2 regions of the Ruminococcus sp. 1001713B170207_170306_F1 genome follow, and region 1 is predicted to be linked to the other one. Evidence: a T-box and tRNA genes for the amino acid it is inferred to sense, from the RefSeq annotation. Region 1 holds a T-box; the other holds one or more tRNA genes.
The links. A T-box is a leader RNA that pairs with one kind of tRNA and senses whether it is charged. The one in region 1 lies ahead of metG (methionine--tRNA ligase), so its partner is inferred to be a tRNA-Met.
Positions count from the first base shown of each region.

Region 2: it has a tRNA-Met gene. The T-box ahead of metG (methionine--tRNA ligase) is inferred to sense a tRNA for this amino acid. The anticodon was not compared.

Region 1 is NZ_JADPEX010000028.1:7,695-15,338, reverse strand. Features, by position in the region: gene I4V84_RS15560 (NADH peroxidase) at 492-1,037, opposite strand; gene I4V84_RS15555 (transcriptional repressor) at 1,267-1,665, opposite strand; T-box leader at 1,854-2,139, shown strand; gene metG (methionine--tRNA ligase) at 2,228-4,186, shown strand; gene moaC (cyclic pyranopterin monophosphate synthase MoaC) at 4,264-4,770, shown strand; gene I4V84_RS15540 (MogA/MoaB family molybdenum cofactor biosynthesis protein) at 4,767-5,258, shown strand; gene I4V84_RS15535 (NAD(P)-dependent oxidoreductase) at 5,355-5,756, opposite strand; gene I4V84_RS15530 (sulfite exporter TauE/SafE family protein) at 5,731-6,048, opposite strand; gene I4V84_RS15525 (TatD family hydrolase) at 6,316-7,092, shown strand; gene I4V84_RS15520 (class I SAM-dependent methyltransferase) at 7,118-7,644, shown strand, end outside.
Region 2 is NZ_JADPEX010000027.1:57,987-65,630, forward strand. Features, by position in the region: gene I4V84_RS15440 (phosphoribosylformylglycinamidine synthase) at 1-1,449, shown strand, start outside; gene I4V84_RS15445 (sigma-70 family RNA polymerase sigma factor) at 1,618-2,127, shown strand; gene I4V84_RS15450 (hypothetical protein) at 2,120-3,268, shown strand; gene I4V84_RS15455 (hypothetical protein) at 3,351-4,898, opposite strand; gene I4V84_RS15460 (hypothetical protein) at 4,951-5,643, opposite strand; tRNA gene I4V84_RS15465 (tRNA-Met) at 5,831-5,904, opposite strand; tRNA gene I4V84_RS15470 (tRNA-Met) at 5,963-6,036, opposite strand; tRNA gene I4V84_RS15475 (tRNA-Met) at 6,095-6,168, opposite strand; tRNA gene I4V84_RS15480 (tRNA-Val) at 6,187-6,259, opposite strand; gene rhaD (rhamnulose-1-phosphate aldolase) at 6,776-7,609, shown strand.

The sequences.
Region 1 (7,644 bases):
TGTTAATGTGCTGTATCCGATGCCAAGATTTTCTGCACATCCACGTACCCCGAGATCTTTGTGATCCTGATATTACTGGACTGCATCAAGTTTAAATTGTTTGTCATGTTGCTTTGCCATATGAGATCCTCCTTCAGCATGCCTCTATTGTATCATGCTTATGTGTATTTGGAATTTCTCATTTTGGCTTGTACTATTTATATTCTAGCACCAGTTATCTCTAATCTGTATCTGTCGCCATCCCTTACAATATCGGAGAGCCGCAGGCTCAGAATATCAGATATTCTAAGCCCAAGATTTCCCTCTAAGACAACAACTAAAATGCGGGACACATTTTTTAAGGACAGATTTTCTTGCATTTAGGATTTTCAAAAAGGCAGCAGGACACGCAAAGGACACAGGAAATATAAAAAATCTGCAAAAGCAGCAAAAAAAGAGGGAACAGATGTCTCTATTCCCTCTTTTGATAATCCTTATTTTATGCGGCTTTCTTATTCTCCGAAATATCTCTTAAGAAGACCAGCGAATGCTTTTCCGTGTCTTGCCTCGTCTCTTGCCATTTCATGAACTGTATCATGGATTGCGTCAAGGTTAGCTGCTTTAGCACGTTTCGCAAGATCAGTCTTACCAGCTGTAGCGCCGTTCTCAGCTGCTACACGCATCTCAAGGTTCTTCTTGGTGCTGTCTGTAACAACTTCACCTAATAACTCAGCGAATTTAGCTGCGTGCTCTGCTTCCTCATAAGCAGCTTTCTCATAATACATACCAACTTCCGGATATCCTTCTCTGTGAGCAACACGTGCCATAGCAAGATACATACCAACCTCAGAGCACTCGCCCTCGAAGTTTGCTCTTAAATCAGCAAGGATGTCTTCGCTGACACCTTTAGCAACGCCCACAACATGCTCAGCTGCCCATGCCATTTCATCATCCTGTTTCGTAAATTTCTCAGCCGGAGCCTTGCAGATTGGACATACTTCCGGAGCTGTGTCACCTTCATGAACATAACCACATACACTACATACCCATTTAGCCATAATTAAATTCTCCTTTTCTTATATAAAATTTTTATTTAGTTTTTAATAATAGTAATTATTACTGTTTTATGGTAACATATTGTTTCTTGCTTGTCAAGAGTTATTGAAACTTTTTTCTAACAGGATCGAATGTTCACTTAAAGTTTGGTGCTGTGGCCATTGCTTGTCGAGCGGCTGTAATTCCCTACAGAATAGCTATGATCAGAAAATGAAAAATTTATTCAACTGATTAGTGAGACTCTTCCTTCAGGCATTCCTTGCAAATTCCGAAAAATCTTGCTTTATAATCGGAAATCTGACCATCCTTAAAGTCAGCTGCAATACTCTCAAGGCTTTTATCAATATGTTCGCTGAATACGTCCATCACTCTGCCGCAGCGGGTGCACATAAAGTGACAATGGGGAACGGTGCGGGCATCGAATCGGTCTGCTCCGCCAAAGCTGGAAAGCTTCTGTATTTCACCCAGATCAGCGAGAAGAGAGAGGTTTCGGTATACAGTTCCAAGGCTGATGTTTGGATAAATCTGCTTCATATTCTCATAAACAAAATCAGCGGTGGGATGGTCGGTTCTGCCAGTAAGAAACTCCTTAATAGATTCTCTCTGGCGGCTGTATTTCAATGTGGCCATCTGATTCCTCCTTTCTCTCAATAATAGTAATTGTTACTGATATTAATATACAAGATAATTGCAAATTTGTCAATAGTAATTTGGCTAAATTTACACTAAAATTATAAATATTGCATCGCTGTAAAATGATAAATTTGGGTTTACAAACCCATTAAAATGTGATACGCTCTTTTATATGAATTTATAAGCCAAACCCATAGAAAAAGAGAGTACATTTGCGTACCGCATTACAGAGAATCCCCCGGGAGATGAGCAGTTAAGAGTTGCTTTTCCAGGCTGAGAGGGGGTGTGTATGGAACAGATGGAAGATGGCTTTGGAGGGGCGCAGTTGAAGTAATTTAGGCTGCGACAGGAACGCCTGTTATAGCGTAAGGGTATGAAGGTACCCGGTGAGATTCCCGAAGATGGTTTTTCCATCTGTACCGTGAGGCGGGAATGAATAGAAGTGGTAACACGGGATAACTCGTCTTCTCAGTATATTTGAGAAGACGTTTTTTTATGTTGTGACAGGAAGGAGAAGTTTAACCAGCTCTTTTTGTTACACAGAAAAGGAGGAAATACAATGAGTAAACCAAAATATTACATCACCACAGCCATTGCCTATACATCCGGCAAGCCGCACATTGGCAATACCTACGAGGCGGTTCTGGCAGACGCCATTGCGCGTTATAAAAGACAGCAGGGCTACGACGTATTTTTCCAGACCGGAACTGACGAGCATGGCCAGAAGATTGAGCTGAAAGCAGAAGAAGCAGGTGTTACACCTAAGGAATTCGTTGATAACATATCCGGTCAGATCAAGAGCATCTGGGATCTGATGAACACATCCTATGACAAATTCATCCGTACCACAGATGAAGACCATGAGAAACAGGTTCAGAAGATTTTCAAGAAAATGTATGCAAAAGGGGACATCTACAAGGGAGAGTACGAGGGAATGTACTGTACTCCATGTGAGTCCTTCTTCACAGAATCCCAGCTTGTAGATGGAAAATGTCCGGACTGCGGACGCCCATGCGTACCAGCCAAAGAAGAGGCTTATTTCTTCAAAATGAGCAAATACGCAGACCGTCTGATTGAGCACATTAAGACACATCCGGAATTCATTCAGCCGGAATCCCGTAAGAACGAGATGATGAACAACTTCCTTCTTCCGGGACTTCAGGATCTGTGCGTATCCAGAACTTCTTTCAAATGGGGAATTCCGGTAGACTTTGATCCGAAGCATGTTGTATATGTATGGCTGGATGCCCTGACCAACTATATTACCGGAATCGGTTATGATTGCGATGGAGACAATTCTGAACTGTTTAACAAGATGTGGCCTGCCGACCTTCATCTTATTGGAAAAGATATCATCCGTTTCCATACTATTTACTGGCCAATCTTCCTGATGTCACTGGATCTGCCTCTTCCGAAGCAGGTATTCGGTCATCCGTGGCTTCTCCAGGGCGATGGAAAAATGAGCAAATCCAAAGGAAACGTTATCTACGCAGACGAGCTGGTTGATTTCTTCGGCGTTGATGCTGTCCGTTATTTCGTACTTCATGAAATGCCGTTTGACAACGATGGTGTGATCACCTGGGAGCTGATGGTAGAGCGTATGAATTCCGAGCTGGCAAATACTCTTGGAAACCTGGTAAACCGTACCATCTCCATGTCAAACAAATACTTTGGCGGCGTGGTAGAGAATAAAGGCGTAACAGAACCTGTTGACGATGATCTGAAGAGCTTCATTCTTTCTGTTCCTGCAAAGGTTGATGCAAAGATGGAGAAACTTCGTGTAGCAGATGCCATCACAGAAGTGTTCACTATTTTCAAACGCTGCAACAAATATATTGATGAGACAATGCCATGGGCACTTGCAAAGGATGAGTCCAAACAGGATCGTCTTGCAACCGTTCTTTACAATCTGGTTGAGGGCATTTGCATTGGAACCACTCTTCTTGAGTCCTTTATGCCGGACACAACAAAGAGAATCCTTGGTCAGTTAAATGCTTCTGAGAGAACTCTTGAGGATCTGAAGACATTTGGACTGTATCCGTCAGGAAACAAGGTAACAGACAAACCGGAGATCCTTTTTGCCCGTATGGACATCAAAGAAGTTATGGAAAAAGTAAACGAGCTTCATCCACCGAAAGAAGAGCCGAAGGAAGAAAAGCCAGAGGAGAAGGTTGTAGATATTGAGGCGAAGCCGGAGATCACATTTGATGATTTCGCAAAGCTTCAGTTCCAGGTTGGTGAGGTTATTGCCTGTGAGGCGGTGAAGAAATCCAAGAAGCTTCTTTGCTCCCAGGTTAAGATTGGAAGCCAGGTTCGCCAGATCGTATCTGGAATCAAGGCTTACTATACACCAGAGGAAATGGTTGGCAAAAAGGTTATGGTAGTAACCAACTTAAAACCAGCGAAACTTGCAGGAATTCTTAGTGAGGGAATGATTCTCTGCGCAGAGGATGCTGAGGGAAATGTATGCGTAGTCAGCCCTGAAAAAAATATGCCGACAGGATCTGAAATCTGCTGATTTTGACCGGAAGCGTCCATCTGATATAGCCGGAATATAATACAATAGGTTAATATTGTTATAAAAAGGGACGAATTATGTGTAATAAACTAAGCCATTTTGATAAAAATGGTAATGCTGTTATGGTGGATGTCTCGGATAAACCGATTACCCACAGAACTGCAATTGCAACAGGTTCTATCCAGGTTGGAGCAGAAATCATGGAGCATCTTACTGCAGGCACTGTGGCAAAGGGAGACGTTCTTGGCGTTGCCAGAGTTGCCGGGATCATGTCTGTGAAGCACACCTCGGATCTGGTACCTATGTGCCATCCTTTGCCGGTTACCAAATGTACCATTGATTTCGAAATTGAAAAAGAAAATGAAATTATCCGCACTTTTTGCACTGTGAAGACAGACGGTAAAACCGGTGTGGAAATGGAAGCCCTTACAGGTGTGCAGGTGACTCTTCTTACAATTTATGATATGTGCAAGGCAATCGACAAGCATATGGTGATGACGGATATTCACCTGGTAGAGAAAACTGGTGGTAAGAGTGGAGATTTTTTATTCAAAGAAATAAAAACGAAGGGGGGAGAAAAATGAAACGAGTAGCAATTATCACATCCAGTGATATGGGATTTCAGGGCAAGCGGGAAGATTTAAGCGGTCCGGCAATTAAGGAAATTGCAGAAAGAGAAGGCTATCAGGTAGTATCTATGGATATTCTTCCGGATGACCGTGCCATGCTTTCCAGACGAATGGCGGAAATCGCAGATGAGAATCAGGCAGAACTGATTTTGACTACTGGTGGAACTGGCTTTTCCCCGCGGGATATTATGCCGGAGGCTACCGAAGATATCATAGAACGTAAGGTCCCTGGAATCCCGGAAGCCATCCGCGCCTACAGCATGACGATCACAAAACGCGCCATGCTCAGCCGCGCTACAGCCGGAATCCGAAAAAAGACTCTGATTATTAATCTTCCAGGCAGTCCGAAAGCAGTAAAGGAGAGTCTGGAATACATTATTGGAGCTCTTGGCCATGGTATTGAGATTATGGCCGGGGAAGCTGGAAATTGTGCAAGGCAGTAAATATTCATAAATTTTATAGTAAATGAGAATCCCCTCCACTATGCAGCAGTTGCTTTTGTGGAGGGGATTCTCAGTTTGGGAGCTGACGAAGACTGCTTATGGCTGCTCTTTCATAGTTTTAAAATACTGGCTTGTTACAACCAGAGAGTTGTGCACCATATCTTCCAGTGCCTGATCTGTAAAATATGCGGCGTGAGGCAGCATAAGTACATTAGGCATAGAGTTTAAGATTGCCATTTCGTGATGTATAATCATCTGATTTTTGTGATCTCGGTAATAAATATTCCGGTCTCCATCAATTACATCAAGACCTGCTCCTGCAATATGGCCGCTTTCAAGTGCTTGAATAAGTGCTGTTGAATCAATGACGGAACTCCGGGCAGTATTTATTAGTGTAGGTTTTTCGCTGAGAAGCTTAAGGTCTATATTGTAATTCTGGTAATACTTCTCAAAAACAGGAAGTTCTTCCGGTTCAACAGTATATGAGATCATTTTCATCTGGCTTTTCATTTTCCGTCACTGTCCTTTGCTCTATGATATCAGCATTTATTCCTGCTATGGATGCAGTGAACCAGTAAACATGTCCGCTTTTTATAAACTTATAAAGTGATGTGAAGCCGCCGAGAAGACAGGAACACTGGTTTGTTCCTGCAATCAGATGCACCGGGAATCCAGTGAGCATAAAGGTGGGAAGGGTGAGGAGACCTCCGCCTCCGGATACGGCATCAATGATTCCTGCAAAAAAGAAGGATATGCTTATTATTACAAATGTAGATAAATGTAGTTCCATAGGCGCCTCCCAATAACGAGTATAAAAAAAGCCAGCGCATATCTGCACCGGCTTCTTTGCTGATTTGTTTTTCACATTATCGGTCGAATCTTCTGAATTGTCAAGTATTTTTTTACTGTTTTTGAAATTGTATTTAAAATAGTTTGATGTTCGTTCCATTCACAGTAACACTGAAATAGAACTTTCATAAAGCGGTTTATAACACTTTACTGGTATGATTTTTGTATGCTATAATTGTTGTATCTCAAAGAAAAATGAGGCAGAAAAATGATATTTGATACACATGCACATTATGATGATGAGGCATTTGACGAAGACAGAGATCAGCTCCTTTCTTCCATGAAAGACGGGGGAGTGGGCTGTATTGTAAATGTGTGCGCGTCCGTCGGGGGATTTGGCGGGACCTTGGAATTGATAAAAGCGTATCCTTTTGTGTATGGCGCAGTGGGGGTTCATCCCGACGATGCAGGAATTATGACACAGGATACTCTGGATGAGATCCGGCGTCTTTCCCATTTGGAGAAAATGGTCGCCATCGGAGAAATTGGTCTGGACTATTACTGGCATAAGGAAGAGGCGGAGCATAAACAGCAGCAGGAGATGTTCCGGGCGCAGATGGACATTGCTAGGGAGGAGAAACTGCCATTTATGATCCACAGCCGGGATGCAGCCGAGGACACTCTGGAGATTGTAAAGGAATATATGAAAAAAGATATGTCCGGAGGAATCATTCACTGCTTTTCCTACAGTAAGGAGATTGCGGCGGAATATTTGAAAATGGGACTTTATCTTGGCATTGGCGGCGTGCTTACTTTCAAAAATGCAAAGAAGCTGAAAGAAGTAGCTGCCATAGCGCCGCTGTCCCAGATCGTTCTGGAAACGGACTGCCCTTACATGGCACCGGAGCCCAATCGAGGCAGGAGAAATTCCTCCTTGAATCTGCCCTATGTTGCAGAAGCCCTGGCGCAGATCAAGGGAATTACTGCAGAAGAAGTAATTGCAGTGACGGAAGAGAATGCGAAGCGGTTATTATTCAGAGCATAAATTTTGACGGACAAGGAGACAAGTAGTGCAAAGTCAGTTAGTATTTCAGGAAGAAAAAGAGAGGGAACGACTGAGAAGACAGAATTTGCTGTTGTCACAGGCAGAGAAACCTGCGTTAGAGCATTTTTTTAAGGGAAAGTCAGAACTTTCTGTTCTGGATATTGGCTGCAATGATGGAGCCCGAACCTTTCACCGCTTTTCAGATGACAGGATTTCCAGGGTGATTGGCCTGGAGTATAATCAGCAGCTTGTGGAAAGAGCCAACAGTCAGTACGGAAATACTAAATTTTCTTTTTATCAGATGGATGTGGATCGGGATTCGTTTTCCGCGGATTTTCAGAAGCTATGCACGGAACCGGAAGACAGAGAATTTGATCTGATCTGTCTTTCTTTTGTATTAATGCATTTGCATGATGGGGAAAAGCTGCTTCGCACATTGAAGAATTTTTTGAAAAAAGGCGGAGTGATTTTTATCACAGAAAGCAATGACCGCATATCCACTTTGGCTCCAGATGAAAAGAATTTTCTTGGACAGTTTCTGGATATCTTAAA
Region 2 (7,644 bases), on a different contig from region 1:
GGTAAGGACAGTATGTCCGGAACCTTTAATGACATTGATGTTCCGCCTACACTGGTATCCTTCGCTGTAGACGTTGCTAAGCTTCAGGATGTGATCACACCAGAGCTGAAGAAGGCTGGAAACAAGCTGGTATGGCTTCGTGCTCCGAAAGATCAGTACGATTTACCAGACTATGCAGCAATTATGGATCAGTACGAGAAATTACACAATGACATGCAGGCAGGCAAAGTGGTTTCCGCTTATGCACTTGACCGTCACGGTATTGCGGCAGCTGTCAGCAAGATGGCATTTGGAAATGCAATGGGTGTGAAGATTGAGCATAACCTGGATCCAAGAGACTTCTTTGCACCAGGCTTCGGCGATCTGGTTCTGGAAGTTCCGGCTGAAAAGGTTGGTCAGCTTTCCATTACTTACACAGTAATCGGTGAAGTAACAGATAATGGTAAATTCTCATATGGAAATGCTGAGCTCACAGTAGATGAGGCTTACAAGGCATGGACAGGCACTCTGGAGAAGGTCTTTAAGACAACCTCTGGTGAAGAAAACGATGGACCAGTTGCCATGGCTGTAAAGACAGCAGATCCGGAAGCAACCTATGAGAATGGTATTTATAATACAAAGAATATTTATGTCTGCAAGCATAAAGTAGCAAAACCTCGCGTATTCATTCCTGTATTCCCAGGAACAAACTGTGAGTACGACAGTACAAAGGCATTCGAGAGAGCCGGAGCTGAGGTTGACGTTAAGGTATTTAAGAACTTAAGTGCAGAGGATATCCGTGATTCTGTGGAAATCTTTGAGAAATCCATTGATCAGGCACAGATGATCATGTTCCCAGGCGGCTTCTCCGCTGGTGATGAGCCGGATGGTTCTGCGAAATTCTTTGCAACTGCTTTTCAGAATGCAAAGATCAAAGAGGCAGTTATGAAGCTGTTAAATGAGAGAGATGGTCTTGCACTTGGTATCTGTAACGGATTCCAGGCGCTGATCAAGCTGGGACTTGTTCCATACGGCGAGATCTGCGGACAGAAAGAGGATTCTCCTACACTTACCTATAACACCATCGGACGTCATATTTCCAAGATGGTTTACACAAAGGTTGTAAGCAACAAGTCTCCATGGCTGCAGAAGGCCACACTTGGCGGTGTATACTGCAACCCGGCTTCCCACGGTGAGGGACGCTTCGTAGCAAACGATGAATGGCTTGCTAAGCTCCTTGCAAACGGTCAGGTGGCTACCCAGTACGTAAATCCAAATGGAGAGCTGGATCAGTCCGAAGAATCCAATATCAACGGATCTACATACAATATCGAGGGTATCACAAGCCCGGATGGACGTGTTCTCGGTAAGATGGCTCATAGCGAGCGTCGCGACAATGGCGTTGCAATCAACATCTATGGACAGCAGGATATTCAGATCTTTGAGTCCGGTGTTGAGTATTTTAAATAAGTAAATAGGATTATGGGAGCTGGCATTTGTAAGCGTAGAAATTACAAATGCCAGCTTTTTCTATTATGGATGAAATATTCTCCCTGCCTTTTCCATCTAATGTATGTAAAAGGAAATACAGCAACATATTTCGTGTACTGCAGAACACAAAAAGGAGCGAAAAACCTTATGGAAAATTTGGTGAAAAAGGCAAAATCCGGAGATTCCGGTGCATTTGCACAGCTCATCCGGATGAATACCCAGAGCATGTATAAAGTAGCCTGGGCCTATCTGAAGAATGACGAAGATGTGGCAGATGCCATACAGGAAACGATTTTAAAGTGTTATGAGAAGCTTTCCACTTTAAAAAAGGATTCTTACTTCAAAACCTGGATGATTCGGATTCTGATCAATAACTGCAATGAAATGCTTCGGCATAAAGGCCGTGTTTTTCCTACGATGGAAATGGAAGAGGGAATCTTCGAGGAATCAGGCTATGTAGATTGTGAGTGGAAGGAAATCCTGGCATCCCTGGAAGAGAAGTACCAGGTGGTGATGCTTTTGTATTACAGCAAATCCCTTAGTGTAAAGGAAATTGCCGCTCTTCTGGAAATCAGCCAGAATACAGTGCTTACAAGGCTCTCCAGAGCCAGAAAACAGCTTCGTGCAGAGTATGAAGGAGGATATATTCATGGATGATAAATTGTTTGATGTTTTTTCAGAAGAAACAGAAGTGCCGGAATGTGTGCGCAGGCGTGTAGATGAGACATTGGAAATGATAGAGAATTCGGCAGAGTCCGATAGAGGGTATCAGAAAGAAGAAAAAACGGGAAAAGTAATAAATGGCACTGACAGAATGGGAAAAATTGGTACACGGAAAAACTGGAAGCGCAGTTTAATCCTGACATTTGCGGCAGTGATGGCATTTGGTGCCACTGTTTTTGCAGCAGAGAAGTATATAGGAATTTCCGGCTTTTTCCAGGAAGCTGGAAATAAGATGCCGGAAGAAGCCGAGGGGCTGATTGAAAAAGATCCGGTGCAGCAGGAAGAGGGTGATTCCATTCTCACTTACACTGTGAAGGAAGCTCTTTGCGATAAGAACAGTGTCCAGGTGGTGGTGGAAGTCACAGCGAAAGAAAGAGGTAAGTATCTTCTGGCAGGACAAGATGCCATGAATGAGGATCCTGTAAGAAATCTTGGAATTGAAAGTGACAAGACAATAGGAGAATATGCTGCGGAAAAAGGGCTGATCATTGTAAAGACAGGAGTCAGCTTTGATTTCAATTCGGATCTTGGAATTGAAACAGCAGTGGTAGATTATCGAAATCTGGAAGACGATGTAGTAGATTTCTATTCTTCCGCAGTAAAGACAAAGGAGAGCAAGGATCTTACCGTTTCCTGCATTGGAACAGCCACGCTTCCGGATGCTAAGTGCGTTGATGATGTGATGCGTACAAACATTACTTTCCAGCTGGAAGATAAGAGCCAGGGAAAAAGCGTGACTTATGTGCCTGTGGATGGTGAAGGGATAACCGCAGATGGAAAAGTAAAGATCCTGTCCGCAGATATAGAAGAAACAGAAGTGGGCGATTACGTCACAATCCATTGCATCTTCTTAGAAGAGTGCGACAGTATTTCCCTTGACGTAATGGATCTGAATGGAAATCTGTGGCAGCTTTCCGACCTTGGCGGTGGTTCAGAGGTGGCAGAGGTTGGAAAAGAAGCCACCTTCCAGAGAAGCTATCAGAAAACGGACCTTGCCGACGAAATCGGAATACGGGGATATGACTATGAAACGAATACCACGTATGAGCCGGTAAAAATGAAGCTTAAGAAATAGAATAATCGAAAAAAGTCCCCATTCACTGTTTTTTGCAATTAAAACAGTGGGATGGGGACTTATTTGATTTGTTAAATTAAGATTATCCGAACTTTCGCATATTGCTCAGATCGGAAAAATCAATCATTTTGATTTCTTCAATGTTGCCGGTTGAGCCCATTGGGCAAACGGCGTAGTTTCGCGTCTCATTTCCTATAGTAAGCTTTACCACATAATGCCATATGGACCATGATGGAGAGCCAACCGGATAATCACCAAAGCAATAATGAATATCATCAAATCCACCGACTAATTCAGCGAACTCACCGAGAACTGACGGTGATGTGCTAGAGTTCCAACGGTAAGTTACAAAAAATGGCTCATTGGGATCTGCTGCCAGATCGACTGTATGATCGTTATATCTGGTTAAATATTTAAAGCGGCCTGGTTCTCTGAGGTAGGCACTTATAGCGTCCATCTTTTCAAAAGGAGTCATATCAGCAGTTGTAGTTTTGTTAATAATGTCAATCAGCCATGCGTTTTCTGCCTGATCATAATCCAGAACATTTAATGTCACTGTATTTGCAACCGTATAACCTGATAATGAATATTCCCTGAATTCTACAGTGTAGGTTCCTGCTTCGAAAAATTTCACGTATTTGATATAACCGCCTTTTACTTTCTTTAATGAAGTAGTTTCTGAGTCATTGTTTTCTAAAGGAATATCATCAAAGAAACGAGATGAACCACTTCTGTATGCGCTGGTCCGCGAGTCATTTCCATTAAAAATCAAGGAAAAAGAGTTCGGATCCGGATTGTCTGTCTTTATAAAAAGAGGTTTGAGACAATCGGTGTAAATATCTGCCTTCTGTTTGTCCAGACCGTAAATTTCATATGTATATTTAGCTGGTGCATTTTCTTTTTGGTCGTGTGCAGGCAGATCAGCTTTGGGAATCGGTGTGGGTGTAGGAACCGGTGTGGATGTAGGCGTTGGTGTAGGTGTAGGGGTTGCACTTTGGTGGGTACTGTTTGTCTCTCTGTTTGTTGTGCAATGGCCTGTAGAAGACCATTTGGAATAGTATTTTTTTCCTTTAACGGTCATGTAAGTGCGGGTTTGCATATAATATGTAGTCCCGGCACGGAGGCCATTGAGAAAAATTGTGTTGTTTTTGTTACCTTTGACTGTTATAGTTTTTGCATTTTTTAGTTTTGAATTAGTGGCATAGCGCAGCTGGTAACCACTGGTCTGGGAGGTTTGTCTTTTTACTACTACAGTTGCAGCTGCTGTTTTTGCATAGATATTCATTATCTGGGCTTTCGGCGGTAAAATAACAAACTGTTTTTTAGCAGTGCCGGTATAAGTGCCTTTTCCAATAATCTGAACCGTGTAAGTTCCTACTTTTTTGCAGCCTTTAGAGTACTTTACAATATAGTTTTTCTTTTCCTTCAAGACTTTTCCTTTATAAGTTACTCTTACTTTTGGACGCTGTACCTTTTTATTATAAGTGAGCTTTGTGGCTGATAATTTAATCCTGGTATTTTTCACATTTACCCTTGCTGCGGCAAATACCTGGCTTGAACTGCAAAACAGAAGCAGTAAAATGATGAGGCAGAGGTGAATCTGCCGGTGTAGATGATGATTTTTTTTCATGGCTTTTTACTCCTTTTATATGATAAGTTTATTGGGTTTTGTAAAAATATAACTATTTATGACCAGACCGTAGCAGCCATTTCTGGTCAATCTTTTTTACCTCATCATCTGCAAACCGGATATGCAGTCTGACGGAATTGGACAGTTGTACGATTTCCTCTACAGTACCTTCCCCAAATTTGGGATGAGTTACCACATCGTTTACCTGGAATTTTATTTCGCTATGTTTGGCGCTTTTGTAGGCCTGTTCACGGCGGTAGGTGTCCCGGATGGGAACTGTCTTGTCGTGAATAGGATTTTTCAGAGCTTTGTCATAATTGTGCTTCAGAAGGCTTTCTCCGATTCTGTAATAAGGAGTAGGCGCGGCGCCCACAAGAGAACAGCAGTATTTCCAGGCGCTCCCGTGCTTCCCGGCCTGCCAGTTGTACTGCGCCGGTATTTTCATATTGTATTGCATATAATGGGCGTATTCGTGCTTATAAAGATCCAGGCGATCCTCTTTGGAAAGAGGCTTCTTTACGGCATAACCAATAAACAGAAGGGAAAAATAGAAGCTTTCTTTTTCGTGGGCAGAAGCCGGGGTATAAGAGCCAAGTACAGCTTCATCGTAACCAAAGCGGATAGGTACAGAAGCCCCCCGAAGACCAAATTTGCGGTCAAGAGTCTGGAACAAAGCGCGGATCTGAGCTTCGTGGATGGTAGCTTCATTATCAAGAAGTTTACGGATAGATGGGTCAATATTCATGCAGTTACTCCTTTAAAAATTATTAACTGGAAAAAATACATGCCAAGTTTTATGGCGTTTGACTTGAAAACTCCCACTGACAGATCGCGAAGCGACTGCGTTCATGAGCAAGTAGCGAAGCGGACATTCCAGGTCCGCTTCGCTGATAGATAAAAAAAATAGATGCTGCAATCTGCAACATCTATAATAGCGAGAGGGGGATTCGAACCCTCGACACCGCGGGTATGAACCGCGTGCTCTAGCCAACTGAGCTATCTCGCCATATTCAATTAAAAACTTTTGCTGAAAAGTCTGTGCGTATAAAAGACTATCAGCAAAGTAGCGAGAGGGGGATTCGAACCCTCGACACCGCGGGTATGAACCGCGTGCTCTAGCCAACTGAGCTATCTCGCCATATTCAATTAAAAACTTTTGCTGAAAAGTCTGTGCGTATAAAAGACTATCAGCAAAGTAGCGAGAGGGGGATTCGAACCCTCGACACCGCGGGTATGAACCGCGTGCTCTAGCCAACTGAGCTATCTCGCCATATTCATTTCATAAGTATGGGGCCTACAGGGCTCGAACCTGTGACCCTCTGCTTGTAAGGCAGATGCTCTCCCAGCTGAGCTAAGACCCCATATACAAACTGTGAAGTATCTTCTCTTCCGCAGCTCGCTTTGCTATTATACTATTAACTGTCGCAAATTGTCAACAACTTTTTTTAATTTTTTCAAAAAAATTTAGAATTATATTTTTTTACTATTTTATTGGAAAAAAAGAAAACTAGAGCCTGTTTGCAAAATCTCCCGCAAAGTGGGGCGTGCAGATTGCAGAAAGCCTTTCTCAAACAAGCTCTGGAAACAGAAATTTTTATTTTGGGTCCTTATTTGCAAAAAGCGGAAAACAATTTGGCAAGTAAGGTTCTTTCCAAAATGAGAATTGGTGTTATACTGAGTCTGTAAACAAGAAGAGCAAACAAAAGCATACCGGATACCTGTAAGAAGAAAAAGAACGGACGCAGCGTATTCGTATGGTCTCATAAGAAAGGGCTCACAAACACGCCTTGAGACCATAATTGCGATCAGCTGACAATTGTTTTTCCTATTAGGAAACGTCAGTTGGCGATACGAAAAATAGAAGAGGAGAAGATGGTATGAAGATTTTAGATTCCAAATTTATGAAGGGCTTTATCAAAATGGCGGACGATGGTTTCCAGCAGGGCTGGCATGAGAGAAACGGTGGAAACTTAAGCTATCGTCTGAAAGCAGAAGAAGTAGAAATGATCCGTCCCCGTCTGAATGCACCAGGCGAGTGGCAGCCTATCGGCACAGAGGTGCCGGGACTTGCAGGAGAGTTTTTCCTGGTAACCGGAAGCGGCAAATATTTCAGAAACATAGCAGTTGACCCGGAAGCCTGTCTTGCAATCATTGAACTGGATGATAAAGGTGTTAATTACAGGATCCGCTGGGGACTGGTAGAAGGCGGCCGCCCAACCAGCGAGCTTCCAACCCACCTTATGAATCATGAGGTAAAAAAGAAGCTTACAAACGGCAGACATCGTGTTATTTATCACGCGCATACAACCAACACCATCGCATTAACCTTTGTCCTTCCATTGGATGACAAAGTATTTACAAGAGAGCTTTGGGAGTCTGCAACAGAATGCCCGGTTGTTTTTCCAGACGGTGTAGGTGTTGTAGGCTGGATGGTACCAGGCGGAAGAGAAATTGCAGTAAAAACAGCTGAGTTGATGAAGAAATATGATGTTGTTATCTGGGCACATCATGGAATGTTTTGCTCCGGCGAGGACTTTGATCTGACCTTTGGGCTTCTCCATACAGTAGAGAAATCAGCGGAAATTCTGGTGAAGGTAATGTCCATGGCACCGCGTAAGCTTCAGACCATTACCCCTGACGATTTCCGTGCAGTAGCCAAAGACTTTCATGTTACTTTACCGGAAGAATTTCTTTATGAAAAAGAGCAGTAAGTAAATTAATATAATGAATGTGAGATCTGTCTGTG